One region of the Brucella sp. GW823-FHT04E01 genome, then DNA from elsewhere that is predicted to be linked to it. Evidence: predicted binding sites of a transcription regulator. Region 1 holds the regulator's gene; the other holds the start of a gene.

Region 1 (7,233 bases):
AATCGTCAACCAGCTCACCGGCGATCTGGAGTTCAACTCGCCGCAAACGCTGGTGGCCTTTGCACTCGGCATCACGCTTTTCGTCCTGACGCTGATCATGAACATCTTTGCGCTGCATATCGTGCGCAAGTACCGGGAGCAGTACGAATAATGACCGATACGACCTTCAACGCCAGTGGCGCCACGGCACAGCCAACGCGCCGCGATATCGGACTGAAACGCCGCTACGCTGCCGAACGTCGCTTCCGCTATTACGGTATTGCTGCGATCGCCATCGGCGTGTTCTTTCTGTGTGCGCTCCTCTTCTCGGTCTTTTCCAAGGGCTATACAGCCTTCTGGCAGACGACGCTTTATCTGCCGGTCAAGCTTGAAGAAAAGGTGATTGACCCGGGCAACAAGCGCGCGACCGATCCGAATGTGCTGATCACGGCCAATTATCCGCTGCTGGTGCGCAATGCATTGGCCGAAAAACTGGGTGTTGCTGCGACAGACCGTCCGGCAATGCGTGATCTGGGCCGCTTCTATTCCGACGGCGTGCGCATTCAGCTGCGCAAGATGGTGATGGACACTCCATCGCTCATCGGCACGACGCAGACCGTTCCTGTTCTGGCCGGCGCCGACATCGATTCCGCCTTCAAGGGGCAGATCGACCTTTCCGTGCCGGAGACGAGCCGCAAGGTTTCTGACCGTCAGGTGGGCTGGATGAAGATGCTTTCGGAAGAAGGCGTCATGAAGGAGGCCTTCAATACAGGTCTCTTCACCTTCGGTGCCTCCAGCCGTCCGGAAACCTCCGGTCTCGGCGTCGCGCTTGTCGGTTCGCTCTACATGATGCTGATCGTTCTCGGTCTGTCGCTGCCTATCGGCGTCGCCGCTTCGATCTATCTGGAAGAGTTCGCCAAGAAGAACCGTTTCACCGACATGATTGAGGTGAACATCAACAATCTGGCAGCGGTTCCGTCCATCGTGTTCGGTCTGCTCGGGCTTGCTGTCTTCATCAACTTCTTCGGCCTGCCGCGTTCGGCGTCACTGGTCGGTGGTCTGGTGCTGACGCTGATGACGCTTCCCACCATCATCATCGCGACCCGTGCCGCCCTTCGCGCGGTGCCGCCGTCGATCCGCGCTGCGGCCCTCGGTCTTGGTGCATCGAAAACACAGATGGTGTTCCACCACGTCCTGCCGCTTGCCGCACCCGGCATCCTGACGGGAACGATCATCGGCCTTGCCCATGCGCTTGGTGAAACCGCACCGCTTCTTCTCATCGGCATGGTGGCTTTCGTCGCCGACGTGCCGTCCACGCCAATGGATCCAGCGACGGCATTGCCTGTACAAATCTACATGTGGGCGAATGAAGCAGAACGCGCCTTTGTGGAACGCACGTCAGGCGCTATCATCGTCCTGCTTCTGTTCCTTGCCGTGATGAATATTGCAGCAATCATTCTGCGCCGCCGCTTCGAGCGCCGCTGGTAAACGGGAGTCGAAAGCTATGAACCTGATGACTGAACGATCTCTCGAGAAAGCCGTAGGAGAAAAGATGAACGCCAACGCCAATTCCATAAAGATGCGCGGCGACAAGGTTTGCGTATTTTATGGCGAGAAGCAGGCGCTGTTCGACGTCGATCTGGAAATCCAGGAAAAGATGGTCACGGCGCTGATCGGCCCTTCGGGTTGCGGCAAGTCTACCTTCCTGCGTTCGCTTAACCGCATGAACGATACGATCGAAGGCTGCAAGGTCGGTGGCAAGATCACGCTCGACAATGAAGACATCTACGATCCGAAGATCGATGTCGTCGAACTGCGCGCCCGTGTCGGCATGGTGTTCCAGAAGCCGAATCCGTTTCCGAAGTCGATTTATGAAAATGTCGCCTACGGCCCACGCATTCACGGTCTCGCCCGCACCAAGGCCGATCTTGAAGAAATCGTCGTGACGAGCTTGCAGAAGGCGAGCTTGTTCGAGGAAGTGAAGGATCGTTTGCACGATGCGGGCACCGGTCTTTCGGGCGGCCAGCAGCAACGTCTTTGCATCGCACGCGCGATTGCGGTGAGCCCGGAAGTCATTCTCATGGACGAACCGTGCTCGGCGCTCGACCCGATTGCGACCGCGAAGGTGGAGGAGCTGATCGACGAACTGCGCCAGAACTATACGATTGTGATCGTCACGCACTCCATGCAGCAGGCCGCGCGTGTTTCGCAGCGCACCGCCATGTTCCACCTCGGCAATCTGGTCGAAGTGGGTGACACGGAAACCATGTTCACCGCGCCGACCGAAAAGCGCACGCAGGACTACATTACCGGACGCTTCGGCTGATCCGGAACTGCGCTTCAACAGATAGACAGTGCGGCTTCCCCGCAATTTATATTACGAGGTCTACTATGCCGTCTCAGCATACCGTTCGCTCCTACGACGAGGAATTGAAGTTTCTCTCCCATAAGATCGCCGAAATGGGCGGACATGCGGAACGTATGGTCGAGCAGTCGGTCGCCGCTATCGTCAATGCGGACAATGCGCTCGCACAGCGCGTCATCTCCGACGATCTCATTCTCGATGCCAGCGAGCGCGAGATTGACGACAAGGCTGTGATGATTATCGCCAAGCGTCAGCCCATGGCTGTGGACCTGCGCGAGATCATCGGCTCGATCCGCATCTCTGCCGATCTGGAACGCGTGGGCGATCTGGGCAAGAATATCGCCAAACGCGTTGCCGCCGTTTCGGAATCACGCCAGCCGGTAAAGCTTTATCGCGGGCTCGAAACACTCGCCGAGCTGGCGCTGACCCAGCTCAAGGATGTTCTCGACGCCTATGCGTCGCGCTCGGTGCAGCAGATCAATGTCGTTCGCGACCGCGACGACGAGATTGATGCCATGTACACGTCACTGTTCCGCGAGCTGCTGACCTACATGATGGAAGATCCGCGCAATATTTCCGCCTGCACGCATCTTCTGTTCTGCGCAAAGAATATCGAGCGTATCGGCGATCACGCGACCAATATTGCGGAGACCGTCTACTACATCGTGACCGGCCTGCAAATGCCGGCCGAACGACCGAAGGAAGACCTGAGCCACGGTATTGTCGTGGATGAGGCGCGTAAACCCTGAACTACAGCCGACCGGACCACGGTCCGGCGGTTGAAAATGAGTGAATAGCGCGGCGGCACGCGGTCGATTGGGGGGATTGTATCCACCGCCCGCCGAATTTGGATAGGGAAATACTGGATGTCACAGGCACCCAAAATCGCTGTGGTAGAAGACGAAGAGGCGCTGAGCGTTCTTCTTCGCTATAATCTTGAGGCAGAGGGCTACCAGGTCGATACAATGCTGCGCGGCGACGAAGCCGAGATCGCCTTGCGCGAGAACGTACCGGATCTGCTCATTCTGGACTGGATGTTGCCGGGCGTATCGGGCATCGAGCTTTGCCGTCGCTTGCGCCAATGGCCGGAAACCGAACGCCTGCCCATCATCATGCTGACGGCACGTGGCGAGGAAAGCGAACGTGTTCGCGGCCTGAGCGTCGGTGCGGACGACTATGTCGTGAAGCCATTTTCGACGCCGGAACTGCTTGCGCGCGTCAAGGCGATGTTGCGCCGGTCGAATCCGAGCATTCTTTCGCACGTGCTGAAAGTGGGCGATCTGGTTCTCGACCGCCAACAGCATCGTGTCTATCGCAAGGAAAAGGAAGTTCGTCTCGGACCAACGGAATTCCGCCTGCTCGAATATTTCATGATGTCGCCCGGTCGTGTCTTCTCGCGTAGCCAGCTTCTGGATGGCGTTTGGGGACCGGATATCTATGTCGACGACCGCACGGTGGACGTCCATGTCGGACGGCTGCGCAAGGCGATCAATGTCGGTCGTGCGCTCGATCCGATCCGCACCGTTCGGGGTGCGGGTTATTCTTTCGGGTGACCGCTGCGGTCATCTCGGCGTCAGGAATTGAACTTGTCCGACCCGCCACGGTATCCGTGGCGGGTCGTTTTTGTCCAAGACCCAGCTTTGCAAGGTGCGGATCGTGCTCGCCCGATTCGCATTGCAACAACCCGAAACGGGTCTCAAAAGCATAATCTCACGCGATGTTACAAATCTGTTGTCAAAGTTGACAAAGAGCAATGGAACCGGCCTGGAAGCAGAAATTCTGCAGAAGATTTGAAACACCACGAATGTGTATGCAAAAAATGTACAAGCAAAGGCGAATTAAGGCAGCGATATGGCGTGTATTGCGAGACTTTGAATCTCGTTAAATCAATATCTTACCTGAATCGCTAATTCTTGTTAAGGAATTGTTAATATATTTAAAGGGCTTGTAGGCACATTCGCAATCTCGATTCGGAATTGTTTTAGGACTTTTCAGCGGTCTCCAGCATTGTTGGGATTTGACCCGTCGCCTTTTTTTGGCCTAAAAATTCCAAAACCTTGAATTCGATTGAGCGACTGTAGGACGTGTGATTTTGATCTTCGTCCTCTTTGACTTGCACCGCAGTCAGACGTTCGCGCGCATCGTTCCAGATGTGTTCGCCTGAATGGATGACTGGATCAGTTAAGGGTCCTAACATGAGACTGAGCCATTGACGCGCGCCGCGAAGTGGAAATTGCCCGCTCTTATCGGGCTGGTGATTGCGCCTTTCGTGGTGACCGGTTGCACGACAACCGGAACCTCGGGAAAAGCCAATTCGGAAAAGACGGCGGCAAGCCACGTCAAATCCGTCAATGGCGTGAAGACCTACACCTACACCGCACGGGACAAGAATTGCCTTGAACGTGCGATGTTCTTCGAATCCAATCGTTCGAGTTCCGACGGTCTTCTGGCTGTTGGTACGGTCGTCATGAACCGTCTCGCGTCGGGACGTTATCCGGATACGATTTGCGGTGTCGTCGGTCAGAAGAACCAGTTTGCGCCCGGTGTGCTTACCCGCCAGATGAATTCCAAGGCGCTGCCTGATGTTCAGGCCGCTGCTGACGCGGTTCTGAAGGGTGAGCGTCATCCGAAGCTCAAGAATGCCATGTTCTTCCACACGGCGGGTCTGAAGTTCCCTTACAACAATATGCATTACGTGCTCGTAGCCGGTGGAAATTCCTTCTACGAGAAGCGCAATCGCGACGGCTCGCTGCAAAATCCGGTCCCGCAGGAGCCATACAATCTGGCTATGGCCTATTCGCCACAATCGCCTTCCGTTCCACAGGATCCGTCTTATGATGTGACCTTGCCACAGACCGGTCCAGTTCCGGGAACGGAACCGACCGTTCAGGTGGCACTCGCGGAAGCGGCAAAGGCTCAAAGTGTGGAACAGAGTACTGGCGCTGGTCCGCAGGCCCGTGGCGAACGACTGGCACGCCATCGCGGTGTGGCTGCACCTCAGCAGGAACAGCATATGCAGGTGGCCTCCTACCAGCCGCAATTCGATACGACAGCCCCGCAGCCGACATCGCTTGGCTATGCTCCGGCAAGCCAGAAGCAGGCTGACGCCATTGGCGCGCTTCTTCTGTCTCAGGACCGTCCAGAAGCACCGCTATAAGAGGCGATTTTACAATCAGATAATCTGCAACGCCGGTCTGGTTCTACCTGACCGGCGTTTTGATTTTTCTGGCTGATTGTCGTCGCTTTCCGGCGAAAGTTTCAGCGATAGATCGGGCGATAGATCACCATCGGAGTGTCGTAGAAATCGACCTGATCCTGCCAGGCACGCCGGTCAGCTCTGCGATCGAGGTCCAGTCGCATGAGACAGTTGGCGAAAGCGTCAGTTTTGGCCTTGAAGCCATAGCTGCGGCAGGTCTGTTCGTCGGCCGCACGACGTTGTTCAGGTGTCATGGTCACGCAGCCCGCCAGAAGGCCGATAACGCCCAGCAAAATAAGCATTTTCTTATTCATTACTGTCTGCTTTCTCCTGCAACTGACTGCAGAATTACTATACTGCAAAGGCAGGAAAAAAGGTGGTGAAATTATGCCGTCTGATAAACTGTCGGTGATTCCATATCCAAAAAGGTCTTCCACCCATGGCTCATGAACAGCTGAACCCAGTCATCGATCCGGTGAAACTCGAACGTCTCGCGGAAGTCGCCGTTCGCGTTGGTCTGCAATTGCGCGAGGGGCAGGATCTCGTCATTACCGCGCCGGTCGTGGCCTTGCCGCTGGTTCGCCTTATCGCCAAGCATGCTTACAAGGCTGGAGCCGGACTGGTAACACCATTCTTCGCGGATGACGAAATGGCGCTTGCGCGTTACGAGAACGCATCCGACGCAAGTTTCGATCGTGCGGCGAGCTGGCTCTATGAGGGAATGGCGAAGGCCTATTCGGATGGCGCTGCCCGTTTGGCCATTGCAGCTGATAATCCGATGCTGCTCTCCAGCCAGGACCCGGCCAAGGTTTCACGCGCCAACCGGGCCAACTCGAAAGCTTATCAGCCGGCTCTCGAAAAGATTGCCGGTTTCGACATCAACTGGAACATTGTCTCCTATCCCAATCCGGCATGGGCGAAGCTTATGTTTCCGAACGAACCGGCGGACATCGCGACCCGCAAGCTGGCCGATGCGATCTTCGCGGCTTCGCGCGTCGATGTCGATGATCCGGTCGGCGCATGGGCGGCACACAATGCAGCGCTTCGCACCCGCACCCGCTTCCTGAACGGCAAGGCTTATAGCGCCCTGCATTTCAAAGGTCCGAACACCGATCTGACGGTCGGACTTGCCGACGGTCATGAATGGCACGGCGGCGCGTCTACGGCGAAGAATGGGATTACCTGCAATCCGAACATTCCGACGGAAGAAGTGTTCACCACACCTCATGCACTACGGGTCGAGGGCTATGTGACGAGCACCAAGCCTCTGTCGCATCAGGGCACATTGATCGAGGATATCGCGGTTCGCTTTGAAGGTGGACGAATTGTCGAGGCGAAGGCAAGCCGCGGTGAAGAAGTGCTCAACAAGGTGCTGGATACGGATGAAGGTGCCCGTCATCTGGGTGAGGTGGCACTGGTGCCGCATTCCTCGCCGATCTCGCAGAGCGGGCTTTTGTTCTACAACACGTTGTTCGATGAAAATGCCGCAAGCCACATCGCGCTTGGCCAGTGCTATTCCAAGTGCTTTATCGACGGCGCAAAACTGACACCGGAACAGATCAAGGCGCAGGGTGGCAATTCGAGTCTCATCCATATCGACTGGATGATTGGTTCCGGCCAGATCGACGTTGATGGCATCAATGCGGATGGAACCCGAGAGCCAGTGATGCGCAGCGGCGAATGGGCCAACTGA
Region 2 (7,233 bases), on a different contig from region 1:
CGGCAAGAAGAGCAGCGCTTTGTGCGAGCAGGGGAGGCAATCCGAATACATAGACCGCCAGCAGCCAGGTTGCGAGCGGCTGGACGATGAGTTTCACCGAAACGAGAAAAGCGATGGCATTGACGCTTTCGCGTTCGATCTTGCGCGGCTGGGCGAGAAACAGGCCAAGCGCCACCAGCGCGCAAGGGGATGCGGCACCACCGAGCATCTTCAGGAAGGTTTCGGCCGGGGCAGGGACGGTGAGTCCCAGAAAGGACACCAACGCGCCGAGCGCCGGAGCGACAAGCAGTGGATTGCGGATCAGGGACCGCATGACTTTCCAGATGAGATGAAGCGGCTTCTTCTCTGTCTGCAGGCCGATTTCGATCAGCACGATCGCCAAAGCAAACGTGACGCAGACGGTGATGATGATCGAAATGGTGGTCGCTGCCAAAACGCCTGACCCGAAGGCGATCATCGAAAGCGGAATGCCCATATAGCCGGTATTCGGGTAGGCGGCGTTCAGCCCGTCAAGCGCGGTATCCGCCAGAGGCAGCTTTCCACGCAGTCGCACCAGAAAGGGCAATGCGAAAGCAATGGCGCTTGAGAGCAGAAACACTGCGATGAACCCCGGCTGCCAGAGCTCGCTGCCATGTGTATTGGCCATGATGTCGAAGAGAAGAGCAGGCAGGGCCAGATAGACGACGAAACGGTTCAGCTCCGCTATCGCATGAGGCCCGAGTATTTTCAGCTTGAAGGCACCCCAGCCGGAGAAAATCAGCGCAAAAACGGGAAGGACGACAATCAGCGTTGTGAGCATGGGGCGCATTTCATTTCAGGAAAGGAAAAGGCGCGGTTTTTTGAACCGCGCCTTGTCGAGATCAGAGCCTATCGAGAAGCTCTTGTGTCGGCCATGAATCGGCAGGCATTCCAAGGCGCATCTGTTCGGCGCGCACGGCATCGCGGGTCAGGAGACCGAACACGCCGTCGATTTTTCCGCCCATGTCGTAACCGCGGGCCTGGAGCTTGGTCTGAAGTTCCTTTAGCTGGTCCTGTGTCAGACCCGGAACTGGATTGCCCGGATCGAAGGCAGGTGCACCAGCCAGACGTGTTGCGAAATAAGCAGCCGTTGTGGCGTAGACGATGGACTTGTTCCATTCCACGAACACGTCGAAGTTGGGATAGGACAGGAAAGCCGGTCCCTTGCGGCCCAGCGGCAGTAGAAGCGACGCGTCGCCATCATCCGGGCCGAGTGGACCGTTGAGGCCCATCACACCCTGCTCAGCCCACCAGGAATGTGGCTTGCGGTTGGTGCGGATCGCTTCTTCCCAAGGCAGATCCTTGGTCAGGCGAACTTCCTCCAGCCAAGGTTGGCCACGCTTCCAGCCGAGTTCCGAAATCATGCGGCCAGCGGTCATCATGGCATCGGGAACGCTGCTCTTCAGATCGACCTTGCCATCGCCGTCGCCATCGACGCCACGTTCAAGATAATCCTTCGGCAGAAGTTGCATCATGCCGATTTCGCCAGCCCATGCGCCGGTTGTCGCGGCATCGACGACGCCCTGATCAAATAGCTTGAGAAGGGCGATCAACTGCGGGCGGAACAGATCTGGACGGCGGCAGTCATAGGAGAGGGTGACAAGCGCATTCAGCGTGTCGAAATCACCCTGAATGGCGCCATAGTCGGTTTCAAGCCCCCAGAACGCGGCAAGGACTGGCCCCGGAACGCCATAGGTATCTTCAACCTTCTTGAAGACGTCGGCATATTTGACCAGATTTTCGCGGCCCTTCTTCAAACGAGCTTCCGAGATGAGGCGCTTGGAAAACTCGGTGAAAGTCAGGTTGAAAACAGTCTGCTTGCGGTCGCGATCAAGCACCTTTTGCTCAAGCATGGCCTTGTGCAATTCGGCGATGCCCTTTTCGCCGACACCGGCTTCCCGGGCTTCCTTGGTCAGATTGTCCATCCACTGGCCGTAATCGATCTCGCATTCCGGCTTGGGAAGATTGACGGTGTTTTCAGTTGGCGTCGCAGCAGGCGCTGGAGACGCGGCGGCCTGTGCACCCGACATGGTTGTCGATGCAAGCAAGGCGGCTGCGATAACTGAAGCAAAAAACTTCATTGGTAACTCACACTAATAGATTGGGAGCAAAAGGCTCCCTTTCGGGGATTGTTTTAGCTATTGCCCCAACAAGCCCCGGAAATGAAGCAAAACTTGGTGTGAACTGCCAAACTGCGCCGTGTTAGCGGACCTTGTTGCTTTCCAGCCACTTTTTCCACGAGTTGGCATCGCCTGCGAAGACATTGATATCGGCGTCGCCCTTAATGCCGGGAATTGAGCCGGTGCCGGTATATTGCCAGAACGTCCACGGATGCGGGCCGTACTTCTCGTCCGGATGACCGGCAACGGAGCGCAGCCAGAACGGATAGTCTGCCATCTGCCGCAAGTCGTTGTCATCGAAGAAATCGACCGTCGTGTAAACAATCGGGCGTTTGCCGTAATGCTTTTCCAGCGCCTGCAGGAAGATGCGCATTTCCTTGCGCACAACGGCTGCGTTGGGGCGCAGCTTGCAGGTCGGCGATTGCGGGTTCCACTCCATATCGAGAACGGGTGGAAGCGCGCTCGGATCACGCGGCACGTTCTGGATATACCAGCGGGCCTGTTCGATGGCCGGGCGGCAGAAATAGTAGAAGTGATAGGCGCTCCGTGCGATGCCTGCCTGATGGGCGCCGTTCCAGTGTTCCTTGAAACGGTCGTCGACGCGGTCACCGCCTTCGGTCGCCTTGATGAAGGCGAAGGAAATGCCGCTGGCGCGCACGGCGCTCCAGTCAATGTTGGTCTGATATTTGGAAACGTCTGTGCCGTGGATCGGATAGTGCCAGGGCGTTTTGCCGGTCCAGTCGTGCGGGTCGCGATCACCGAAGCGCGGTGCCTTTACCGAGCCGGACGGCGGTGCGATCCGGGCCACCGAGCCGCCTGATTTCTTTACGTCGGAAAAGTCGTAATCCACCGTCGTGCAGGCGGAGAGAAGTAAAGCGCCGAGGGCGAGAATGCTGCAGCTGGCCAGACGGTTCATATAGTGGTTCCGTGTCGCGAATCAGTCTTCTAACGGTTACGCGATCCGGAGGCGGACGTCACCAGTCTGGCGGGCAAGTTTGGTGCTAATCTGTGGCAGAGGGTGGCATTGTCGAACGAACAACCGTTATCCAGGCAAAGCCGCGATAAAGAATGCGCTTCTCAACGACAGCACTGCGTTCCTGCGCAAGCTGGTCGCAAACCGCGAACAAGTCGCTGCGCGGGGTGACATGGAACCATTCCAGCCATTGGAAGAGTGCCTTTCCGAACCAGCGCGGCAGCCGGGCCTGATCGCCAAAATCGACGATATGCAATTCTCCGCCCGCATTGAGGTGCCGGATGCTCTCACGAATGACCGACTGCCATTGCGGTATCATCGATACGGCATAGGAAATGAAAATCCGGTCGAAGCCGGCTTGCCCGAACAGTCGTTCTGGATCGAACTGGGCCGCATCCGCACGATCAAGCCGGACGCGATCTTCGATGCCAGCGCGCTCCGCCGCCCGGCGTGCCGTATCCAGCATTTCTGCTGAAATATCGATGCCGAAGAGTTTTGCATCGGGGTAGTTTTCTGCAGCTTTTATCAGATTGCGGCCGGTGCCGCAGCCGATCTCCAGAACTGTGCCGTCCTTGGGTACGGACAGTCCTGCGATCATGGGGTCGCGACCCAGAAGATAGTATTTGCGGGTCGCGTCATAGAAGTGCCGCTGACGACGGTAGACCCGATCCATGAGGTTGGCATGGTCTATACCCTGAACGCTCCATGGGCTGCGCGACATGTCAGGCATCCTTCAGCGCATAAAGATGGAACCCGCCATAGATCGACGAGCGATCGCGGTCGTGCAGGGCGCGGGATTCGTCCGCTTGATATTCCCAGCGATCCAGAATCTGCGGTGCCACCCGTCCTGGAAGCAGGCTCGGTTCGGCTGCGGTACGAAAGATGACACGGGCATTTGGTGCTGCCGTACGGGTGATTTCACTCCAGAGGGCATTGAGCTGCTCGTCATTCATCCAGTCCTGCGCATCCAACAGGATATAGCGGTCGACGGATGCCGCAGGCTTGGCAGCGAGAAAATCGGTATAGCTTGCGTTCTGTACGGTCATGCGATCAGCGCGTGCCCGTACCGTTTCGAAGTTGGTGCGCGACAGATAGGGCGGGAGAGGCCCGGTCTCCTCATTGCCGCTATAGCCGCGCCCGAACGCCTGCCAGGCGAAATAATTGTCGGTAAGGGGGAAACCGCAAGCGAGTTTCTCAAGACGGCTGCGCAGGACAAGCGCCATGTCGCCGTTTCCTGCAGTGGCAAGGGCATCATATTGCTGTGGCGGTATGCCCAGTCCGAAAAGGGATGATTTGCGGGCTGTGGCCCAGCGCACCATGCGTTTTTCAAAGAGCGGGGCAAGCGCCGTGTCGAAGAAGCTACGCTGCTCTTCCATTGTGCGCGCCTTCAAGATGTCGCGCGGATCGATCCCGTAGAGGCGCGCCACGCGATGGCCCATGCCGATGAAGACGCCAAGCAAGCCGTGGCGATAGAGGTCGCGCCAGAAAATGGAAATTCGCTGGCGACCATTCCATTTGCGTTTTTCCCAATAGGCGCGGCTTTCGCTGTCCAGATGTGGGCGGATGAAGCGCTTGTAGGCGGCAAGATTGGTCTTGTCGTCGGCTTTCCCGTAAAATCGGTAGAATGCATCGTAGTCGGGCAGGTTTTTGACAGCCGCAAGCTTCAGCCGGTTGAACGCGACGTGTGCCTGATTGAGATCGACCGCCTCCACACGTGCCGGATCGGCAGTCAGGTAGGACATGGCATTGCATCCGCCGGACGCGATGGTGACGATGCGATGGTCCGGCTCTATAGCCAGAGCCGCCATATCAACTTCCGGGTCTTCCCATATCTGCGGATAGACCAGCCCTTTGAACAGCCAGGCAAACAGCCTTTCAGAAAAGCCTGCCCGCGAGAGGGCGCTGTTCTGGGTCACGGCCTGTTTTAGAATTGTGTCGGCTGATGCTTGCTGTGTCATCAAAAATTCCCCTAATGCACGAATCCCGACTTTGATTTTGCCAAGTTAAACATCGTCCAATGACAGGGGCGTGACGAATTAATTGCGGGTTTTTAAACCAGATGAATGCGGCTATACGCCTGTAATACTGTCGCTTTATTACGGTCGGTAAGACTATTTGAGAGAACTTTTTCGCGCTGTTGCCGTTTTCTTGTGTGACGGTCCGAGTCGACGGGATTTCTGTGTCGATGAGTGACCGTAAAGGTGATTGGCCGGATCAACCGGTCACGCACGGAGAAAACAGAGAGAGGCGTTTGGCAATATTGCCATTTAATGCCTGAAACCAGGCCAACGAGCCTGATCTAGGAAGGAGAGCCAACGTGAAGAAGTTTCTGATTGCTTCTGTCGCCGCCGTATCGCTTCTCGGCCTTGCAGCGTGCAATGACAAGAAGGACGACACGAGCAACGCACCGGCACCATCCGCGCCGGCAGCGCCCTCGAACAATGACACGACGACGACGCCAGCCCCGGCAACTCCGGCACCGGCTACCCCGGCGCCAGGTACAGGGACAGCGCCTTCCAACTAAGGTTGGGAAGTCGTAATGCACTAGCATGCGGGTGGCGATCCGGTTTCCGGGTCGCCATTCGTGCCAATAGGCTTCGGTCAAAGGCTTTAGGCCAATGGCTTTAAGCCAATGGTTTTAGGATTGAGATGAACGTTAAAGCAACCATGTCGGGAAAAGACGGGCATTCTGCGTTTTCCGTGTTTCAACGCAGGCTCGGTTCGGTTATGGCTTTTGTCATGAACCGTAACTTCCTGTTTTTCATCTCTGCGATTGTTCTTGTTGTGCTTGCCGCTTGCGGCAAAGGAGACGACGAGACTGCTGCCACCACGAATGGCGGCGAGCAGGGCGCTGCTGCTGTATCGCAGCCTGCCAAACCGGCAGAAAGTGGAAGCACGGAGAAAGGCCCCGATCTGGTCAAGTCGCTCCGCGACAGTTCCGGTGTGGTGAGCCCGGAAGAGAAGGCAGCAGCCATTGAACGCGCACGGACCAATGCTGTCGCTGCGGCAAAATCTGTCGGTCAGACGGATCAGCAGGCACAGACGGCTGGACAAGCAGCAGCCACGGCCGCACAGCGTTCCTTCGACGAACGCGAACCCCAGCAATAAGCGTTCGTTGCGGAACTCGGCAACAATCTAAGCCAATGTCCTGATATTCTTTCTAAATGTTTGTTTTTTAGACTTTCGCTCGCCTGGGCGGTTTTCAGTTCATTCGGAATTCTATAGAAAAGTCCCATGTCGATTTGGGTTCGCATCGGTGAGTTTGTCACTTACGTGGCGTCGAATGCCATTACTGGCGTTATCGAAGCCGTGCGCACCGTTTTCGAAGGTGACGCCGATACACGGCGCCGGGTGGCCTTCTCCATTGCGATGATCGCGCTTTCAGCCAAGATGGCCAAGGCCGACGGGGTCGTCACACAGGACGAAATCCGCGCCTTTCAGGACATATTCGCTGTGCCGAAGGAAGAGACGGCGCATGTCGCGCGGCTCTACGATCTCGCCAAGCAGGATGTCGCTGGCTATGAATCCTATGCGCGTCAGCTCGCCGGATTGTGCAGTGAAGGGCAACCCGATTGCCATCTGCTTGAGGATATCCTCGACGGTCTTTTTCATATAGCCACCGCTGACGGCTATGTGCATGAAAAAGAGATGGCCTTCCTTGCAGGCGTTGCGGATATTTTCGGCTATGATGAAGTCGCTTTCGATCGTATCGCGATCCGGCATGTCCAGCGCGGTGCTGATGATCCTTATGCCATTCTGGGGCTGGAGCGCGGCGTTTCCTTCGAGATGGCCCGCAAGCGCTATCGCTCTCTGGTCAAGGAACATCATCCGGACCGGCTGGTGGCAGAGGGCTTGCCGCTTGAATTCATAACCATTGCCAACAGGCGTCTGGCAGCGATAAACGCTGCCTGGGCAAGCATTGAGAAGAATCTGGAGGCTGCATGAGCAGCGTGCGCGAAATCGAGAGCGAGTTGTTGCGGGAGCTGGCGCTTGACCGGCCCGATTTTGCCGGTGCAACGCTTGATCCGTCACCCAATTTCGGTCCGCGTCGCGACGGCAAGGTGCCTGCCTTTCTCATTCTCCATTATACCGGTCTGGCGACTGCCGAAGAGGCCGTGCAGG

What was found. The regulator PhoB, encoded in region 1, activates phosphate uptake and scavenging genes when phosphate is short. The targets are predictions, from matches to a motif close to TGTCATNNANCTGTCAT.
Region 2: a site for PhoB is predicted at 5,129-5,145, ahead of AC1RHM_RS03590 (BtaA family protein). Genes of this name have one in related genera too.

The regions. Positions count from the first base shown of each region.
Region 1 is NZ_JBXAIK010000004.1:680,897-688,129, reverse strand. It holds gene pstC (phosphate ABC transporter permease subunit PstC) at 1-151, shown strand, start outside; gene pstA (phosphate ABC transporter permease PstA) at 151-1,467, shown strand; gene pstB (phosphate ABC transporter ATP-binding protein PstB) at 1,532-2,305, shown strand; gene phoU (phosphate signaling complex protein PhoU) at 2,371-3,093, shown strand; gene phoB (phosphate regulon transcriptional regulator PhoB) at 3,211-3,897, shown strand; gene AC1RHM_RS18340 (cell wall hydrolase) at 4,554-5,501, shown strand; gene AC1RHM_RS18335 (hypothetical protein) at 5,603-5,854, opposite strand; gene AC1RHM_RS18330 (aminopeptidase) at 5,980-7,233, shown strand.
Region 2 is NZ_JBXAIK010000001.1:711,167-718,399, reverse strand. It holds gene AC1RHM_RS03610 (AEC family transporter) at 1-799, opposite strand, end outside; gene AC1RHM_RS03605 (lytic murein transglycosylase) at 861-2,099, opposite strand; gene AC1RHM_RS03600 (glycoside hydrolase family 25 protein) at 2,221-3,054, opposite strand; gene AC1RHM_RS03595 (class I SAM-dependent methyltransferase) at 3,140-3,832, opposite strand; gene AC1RHM_RS03590 (BtaA family protein) at 3,834-5,069, opposite strand; gene AC1RHM_RS03585 (hypothetical protein) at 5,429-5,635, shown strand; gene AC1RHM_RS03580 (hypothetical protein) at 5,761-6,219, shown strand; gene AC1RHM_RS03575 (J domain-containing protein) at 6,346-7,056, shown strand; gene AC1RHM_RS03570 (N-acetylmuramoyl-L-alanine amidase) at 7,053-7,233, shown strand, end outside.